Linked DNA regions of Saccharophagus degradans 2-40. Each later gene encodes a partner of the first gene's protein in a complex. Links are inferred from orthologs where the notes say so. Each region holds a gene or a part of one and is shown on either strand. Other genes may lie near its edges. The genes, in order: metK and groL.

Region 1 (3,319 bases):
GTATCTATTTCGTTGTCGAAATGGCCAATGTTACACACTACTGCGCCGCTTTTTAGAGCTTGCAGCATAGCGCTATCACATACGTTTGCGTTACCGGTTGTGGTGACAATTAAATCGGTTTTGCCGAGTAAATCTTTGTCTACGTTTTCTAGCTTGCCGGTGTTTTCGCCGTTGATGTAAGGCGATACAACTTCATAGCCATCCATGCACGCTTGCATTGCGCATATTGGGTCGATTTCAGTTACTTTTACAATCATGCCTTCTTGACGCAAAGACGCTGCAGAGCCTTTACCCACATCGCCGTAACCAATAACCAATGCTTTTTTACCTGATAACAAATGGTCCGTACCGCGCTTGATTGCGTCGTTTAAGCTGTGGCGGCAGCCGTACTTGTTGTCGTTTTTAGATTTGGTTACTGCATCGTTAACGTTAATAGCGGGTACTTTTAGTGTGCCCTTTTTAATCATCTCTGCTAAACGGTGAACACCCGTGGTGGTTTCTTCAGAAATACCGTGTATTTTATCTAGCATTGCTGGGTATTTGGTGTGAACCATTTCGGTTAGGTCGCCACCGTCATCCAAAATAATATTGGCATCCCAAGGTTTGCCGTCTTCTAAAATGGTTTGTTCTATACACCATAAAAATTCTTCTTCGGTTTCACCTTTCCATGCAAACACTGGAATACCTGCGGCAGCAATGGCTGCTGCTGCGTGGTCTTGCGTGGAGAAAATGTTGCACGAAGACCAGCGCACTTGTGCTCCTAGCTCTACTAAGGTTTCAATAAGTACAGCGGTTTGGATTGTCATATGGATACAACCCATAATTTTTGCACCGGCTAATGGCTGCTCGGCTTTGTAGCGTGTACGCAACGCCATTAGCGCAGGCATTTCGCCTTCGGCAATTTCAATTTCGCGGCGGCCGTACTCGGCATCTTTTTTAAATTCTTCAGCCGTTTTTGCTGCAACTTTGTAATCGGTAAATGTTGTCATAATAATATCCAAATAAGTGTGTGCTGCGGCAGTTTGTGTTTGTAAACTGCCGGCGGTAATGGGTTGATTAGCCTTGTAGTGCGGCCACTTTGTCGGTTTTTTCCCAGGTAAACTCGGGCTCTTCGCGACCGAAGTGACCATAGGCAGCCGTTTTGCGATAAATAGGACGCAATAAATCCAGCATTTCTATAATGCCGCGTGGGCGCAGGTCAAAGTGCTGGGCAACTAATTTGCTAATTTCGCTATCGGCAATGGAGCCTGTTCCAAATGTGTTTACAGAGATAGATGTAGGCTCTGCCACACCAATTGCATAGGACACTTGAATTTCACAGCGCGACGCAAGGCCAGCAGCAACAATATTTTTAGCCACATAGCGACCAGCGTATGCCGCAGAGCGATCCACTTTGGACGGGTCTTTACCCGAGAATGCACCGCCACCGTGACGAGCCATGCCGCCGTAAGTATCTACAATAATTTTGCGACCGGTTAAACCGCAATCGCCCACTGGGCCACCAATAATAAATTGGCCTGTTGGGTTAATGTGGTATTTGGTATCGGCATGCAGCCACTCTGCAGGTAACGTGGTTTTAATAATTTCTTCCATTACCGCTTCGCGAATAGTTGCTTGCGATACATCTGGGTTGTGTTGGGTAGACAGTACAACCGCATCTACTGCAACAGGTTTGCCGTTATCGTAACGCAAGGTTACTTGGCTTTTTGCATCTGGACGCAACCAATTTAATTTGCCGTTTTTGCGCAGCTCTGCTTGTTTTTCTACTAAGCGGTGCGAGTAGTAGATGGGTGCTGGCATAAGCACATCGGTTTCGTTGGTGGCATAGCCGAACATTAAACCTTGGTCGCCTGCGCCTAGGTCTTTATTGTTAGCTTCATCCACACCCATGGCGATATCGGCAGATTGTTTGCCAATTGCATTTAATACCGCACAGGATGCGCCATCAAAGCCCACGTCGCTGCTGTTGTAGCCTATATCTAAAATTACATCGCGAATTAAGTCTTCTAAGTCGATATAGGTAGAGGTGCGCACTTCACCGGCAACAATGGCCATACCGGTCTTCACCATGGTTTCTACCGCAACGCGTGCGTTTTTATCATCCGCTAAAATTGCATCTAAAATTGCGTCTGATATTTGGTCGGCCATTTTATCTGGATGGCCTTCGGATACGGATTCCGAAGTAAATAAAGAGTATTGCGCCATGAGTGTTTCCTATCTAGAGGTAAGCGGGTTAGCAATGAAATTAAGTGTTAATACGTTTAGTAAATTGTTGGATCTGAATTTGAAAACCGTTGCGCAGGGCAAAATAAATATTTTGCTCGGCGTAGAGATTGTGTTCTTTTGCCCATGCACTGAGATCGGCGGGGGCAAAGCCTAACCAAATATCGCCGCAGGCTTGTTTGGCCCAGTCTTGATCGTGTTCGCACAGTTCACACACAATTAATGCGCCGCCGGGTTTAAGCGATTGGCTTACATCGGCAAATATTTGGTTGGGCGACGGTGTGTGGTGCAGCACCATGTTTATTACCACGCAATCCAAACTGTTTGGTTGTTGGCTGCAGTAACTGGTGTCGTTCAATACAAACTGAATATTGTTTAAGGCTTGTTGCTCGCTATAAGCCTGCGCTTTTTGCAGCATAGTGCTGGCGTTGTCGAGCGCAATAACGTTATTAAAGCGCTTGCTTAAGTAAGGCAAAAAGTCGCCTTCGCCCGGGCCTATTTCTAGCGCGCGCTGGTGGCTGGGCAGTTTAAGCGTAGCCAATAACTCGTCTATTTGCGGGCCGTACACATCAAAGCCGGCTATTAAATCTTGCTGCTGTTTAAAGCTGCCTGCTTGCTCGGCAAAAAATATGCGCGAAGCTTCGGCGCGCTGTTTGTAAATACCGGCTTTGCGTTCGGCAACTTCTGGGCTGAGCGGCAGGGCGTCTATGCTGCTAAAAAGCTCGGCTTTTAGTTGGCTAAATTCGCCGGATGCCGACAGGCTATCGCGGCGATAAAAAATCGAATTGCCCTCACGGCGCGTACACACCAAGCCCGCGTTTGCCAGCACCTTTAAATGGTGGCTCATACCCGATTGCTTGGTTTCGAATACTTGGCACAGCTCTAAAACACCAAAGGAGTCGGTGGAAAGGGCGCGTAAAATATCCACTCGCAACTCGTCACCCGCCGCTTTTAGCAGGCGCACAAGTGCGCTTTGTGTGCTGTCTATGGGGCTGGCGCCGTTTGTTGTGGTGTTGAGAGGTGCATTCATGGGCGCAAGTTTAGCAGTCTAGCCCACCTATATCAAAAAATATTGATATAGGTGGGCTATGAATAT
Region 2 (3,264 bases), 570 kb from region 1 along the record:
CCCATCTAAATAGGAAATCGACAATCGCCATAGTTTCCATTTTTCACCCCTTATATTTTTATGTACGCACAAATTGGACTCAGTGTCTTTTGGCGCCAGTTATTGCCCAACGTTTATACCAGCACAGCCCGCGCTTTTAAAGCAATAGCCATAAAAAAACCCGCCATGCACAGGGCAAAGGCGGGTTTTTGTGCCGTTGATTGCTTTAATAGCGATATCGACTTATGCGAAGTTTTGGTTAGCAAAGTCCCAGTTAACCAATTTCCAGAACGCACCTAAGTAGTTAGGACGGCTGTTGCGGTAATCGATGTAGTAAGCGTGCTCCCAAACATCAACAGTCAACAGTGGCGTAACACTGCTATCAGTTAATGGCGTAGCGGCGTTAGAGGTGTTTACAATAGCAACAGTGCCATCTGCTTTTTTCACCAACCACGTCCATGCAGAACCAAAGTTGTTAATTGCAGAGTTAGTGAACTCTTCTTTAAACTTTTCGAAAGAACCAAAAGCAGCAACAATTGCTTCACCAACTGCGCCAGTCGCTTCGCCGCCGCCGTTAGGGCTTAAGCAGTTCCAGTAAAAGGTGTGGTTCCAAATTTGTGCAGCGTTATTAAATACACCACCAGAAGAAGTTTTGATAATTTCTTCTAAGGTTTTGCCTTCAAATTCTGAGCCTGGCACCAAACCGTTTAGCTTATCTACGTAGGTTTGATGATGTTTGCCGTAGTGAAACTCTAAAGTTTCTTCGGAAATGTGTGGAGCTAGAGCGTCTTTTGCATAAGGCAATGCAGGAAGTTCAAAAGCCATGTCGGTTTCCTTTTACATTAATGAGTGACAAAGAGGTGTACAAGCCGTAAATAATACACCGGTATAGACCTATTATTCGAATGCTGATTTTAAAAATAACAAATTAAATGCGCGCATTCGATTAAAACACAAAAAAAAGAGCGGCTAATAGCCGCTCTTTTTAACTAACTAAACGTTAGCACAAACAGCGGAAAGGCTGGCTTACATCATGCCGCCCATGCCGCCCATTCCACCCATGCCACCCATGTCTGGTGCAGCAGCGCCGCCTTCAGAAGGCTTGTCAGCAATCATTGCTTCGGTGGTGATCATCAAGCCGGCAATTGAGCCTGCAGCTTGAATGGCAGTGCGCGAAACTTTAGCTGGGTCAAGAATACCAAACTCAAGCATATCGCCGTATTCGCCAGATGCCGCGTTAAAGCCGAAGTTGCCTTCGCCGTTTTTAACTTTATCTGCAACAACAGACGCTTCGCCGCCAGCGTTAGAAACGATTTGACGCAATGGCGCTTCAAGAGCACGGATAGCAATACCAATACCAGCGTTCTGGTCTTCGTTGTCGCCTTTAAGGTCGGCAATTGCCGCTGCTGCACGGATAAGCGCAGTACCGCCTCCAGGTACAACACCCTCTTCAACCGCAGCGCGTGTTGCGTGTAACGCATCTTCTACGCGTGCTTTTTTCTCTTTCATTTCAACTTCGGTCATGGCGCCAACTTTAATAACGGCAACACCGCCAGCAAGCTTAGCAACACGCTCTTGAAGTTTTTCACGATCGTAATCAGAAGAAGTTTCTTCGATTTGCGCGCGAATTTGAGCAACACGAGATTCGATATCTGCAGCAACGCCTGCGCCATCAACGATAGTGCTGTTTTCTTTGGTCATGGTTACACGCTTAGCAGAACCTAAGTGCTCCAAAGTAGCGCTTTCTAGATCTAAGCCCACTTCTTCAGAAATTACGGTACCACCAGTTAAGATTGCAATATCTTGCAACATCGCTTTGCGACGGTCGCCAAAACCAGGTGCTTTACACGCAGTCACTTTAACAATACCGCGCATGTTGTTTACAACCAAAGTAGCTAATGCTTCGCCTTCTACGTCTTCAGCAACAATAACCAATGGCTTGCCAGACTTAGCAACAGCTTCTAATACTGGTAACAATTCGCGAATGTTAGAGATTTTTTTATCAACAAGCAGAATGTATGGCTGTTCAATTTCAACGCTCATGCTTTCTTGGTTGTTGATGAAGTAAGGAGAAAGGTAACCGCGGTCAAACTGCATACCTTCTACTACGTCCAATTCGTTCTCTAAGCCGCTACCTTCTTCTACAGTAATAACGCCTTCTTTACCCACTTTGGCCATTGCTTCTGCAATGATGTCGCCAACGTGAGAATCGCTGTTTGCAGAGATAGTACCAACCTGAGCGATTGACTTGCCATCTTCACATGGTTGCGCGATAGATTTGATGTGAGCAACAGCAGCGTTAACAGCTTTGTCGATACCGCGCTTTAAATCCATTGGGTTCATGCCAGCAGCAACGGACTTTAGGCCTTCGTTAACAATGGCTTGAGCCAATACGGTTGCAGTAGTAGTACCGTCACCAGCATCGTCAGACGCTTTAGAGGCTACTTCTTTAACCATTTGTGCGCCCATATTTTCGAATTTATCTTCTAATTCGATTTCTTTCGCAACAGATACACCATCTTTAGTTACAGTCGGTGCACCAAAAGACTTATCTAATACTACGTTGCGACCTTTAGGGCCTAAGGTAGTTTTTACAGCGTCGGCCAAGACATTTACACCAGCCAACATTTTTTGACGGGCTTCGTCACCAAACTTTACAATTTTCGCCATGATTAAGGCTCCTTAAAAGACGTTTAACAAATGATGTTTAGGGGCGGAAATGCGGCTTATTCCACAATCGCTTTAATGTCGGATTCGCTAAGAATTACCAGCTCTTCACCATCTACTTCGATAGTGTCGCTACCGGCGTACTTGCCGAATACCACAACGTCACCCACTTTTACGTCCAATGGACGCACATCACCACTATCCAACACTCGGCCAGAACCGATGGCAATTACTTCACCTTGGTTTGGCTTTTCTTTAGCAGAACCAGGTAAAACAATACCAGATGCAGTAGTAGCCTCTTCTTCTTTGCGGCGAACCACAACACGATCATGTAAAGGACGAATTTTCATCGACTTTCTTCTCCAATTAGCGTTTATCACACTGAATGATCCCGAATACCGGGAAACTGGTTTATGTTTGCGGCCAACCCGACAAGCGGGGCAACCACATTAAAAGCTTGTGCTCACCAAGATGGGTATGGAAATTTGGATTTCAACACCTAGATGAATAATTTTTATAGGAATTTAATCGTCTTCTCGACGAAACTCACCGTCAATCACGTCAGATTGCGAGCCACGAGGGTTACCCTGCGGACCGTTGAACGTATCTGATTGCTTA

The links.
Region 2: the proteins of metK (region 1) and groL are in contact, whole or in part, in a cryo-EM structure (PDB 8P4O), measured with the Escherichia coli proteins. The link is inferred for Saccharophagus degradans 2-40 from one-to-one orthologs.

The regions. Positions count from the first base shown.
Region 1 is NC_007912.1:572,104-575,422, forward strand. The notes cover bases 132-3,121. They hold metK (methionine adenosyltransferase), read right to left. Parts: upstream 2,206-3,121; coding sequence 1,057-2,205; downstream 132-1,056. Other genes in these bases: ahcY (adenosylhomocysteinase), read right to left, coding at 132-989; SDE_RS02570 (ArsR/SmtB family transcription factor), read right to left, coding at 2,246-3,121. Also shown: more of ahcY, read right to left, coding at 1-131; more of SDE_RS02570, read right to left, coding at 3,122-3,253. UniProt on the Escherichia coli protein: Catalyzes the formation of S-adenosylmethionine (AdoMet) from methionine and ATP.
Region 2 is NC_007912.1:1,141,328-1,144,591, reverse strand. Bases 330-3,264 are described here. They hold groL (chaperonin GroEL), read right to left. Parts: upstream 2,653-3,264; coding sequence 1,006-2,652; downstream 330-1,005. Other genes in these bases: SDE_RS04645 (FxsA family protein), read right to left, coding at 3,171-3,264; SDE_RS04650 (co-chaperone GroES), read right to left, coding at 2,706-2,996; sodB (superoxide dismutase [Fe]), read right to left, coding at 330-804. Also shown: SDE_RS04665 (urate hydroxylase PuuD), read right to left, coding at 1-40; more of sodB, read right to left, coding at 223-329.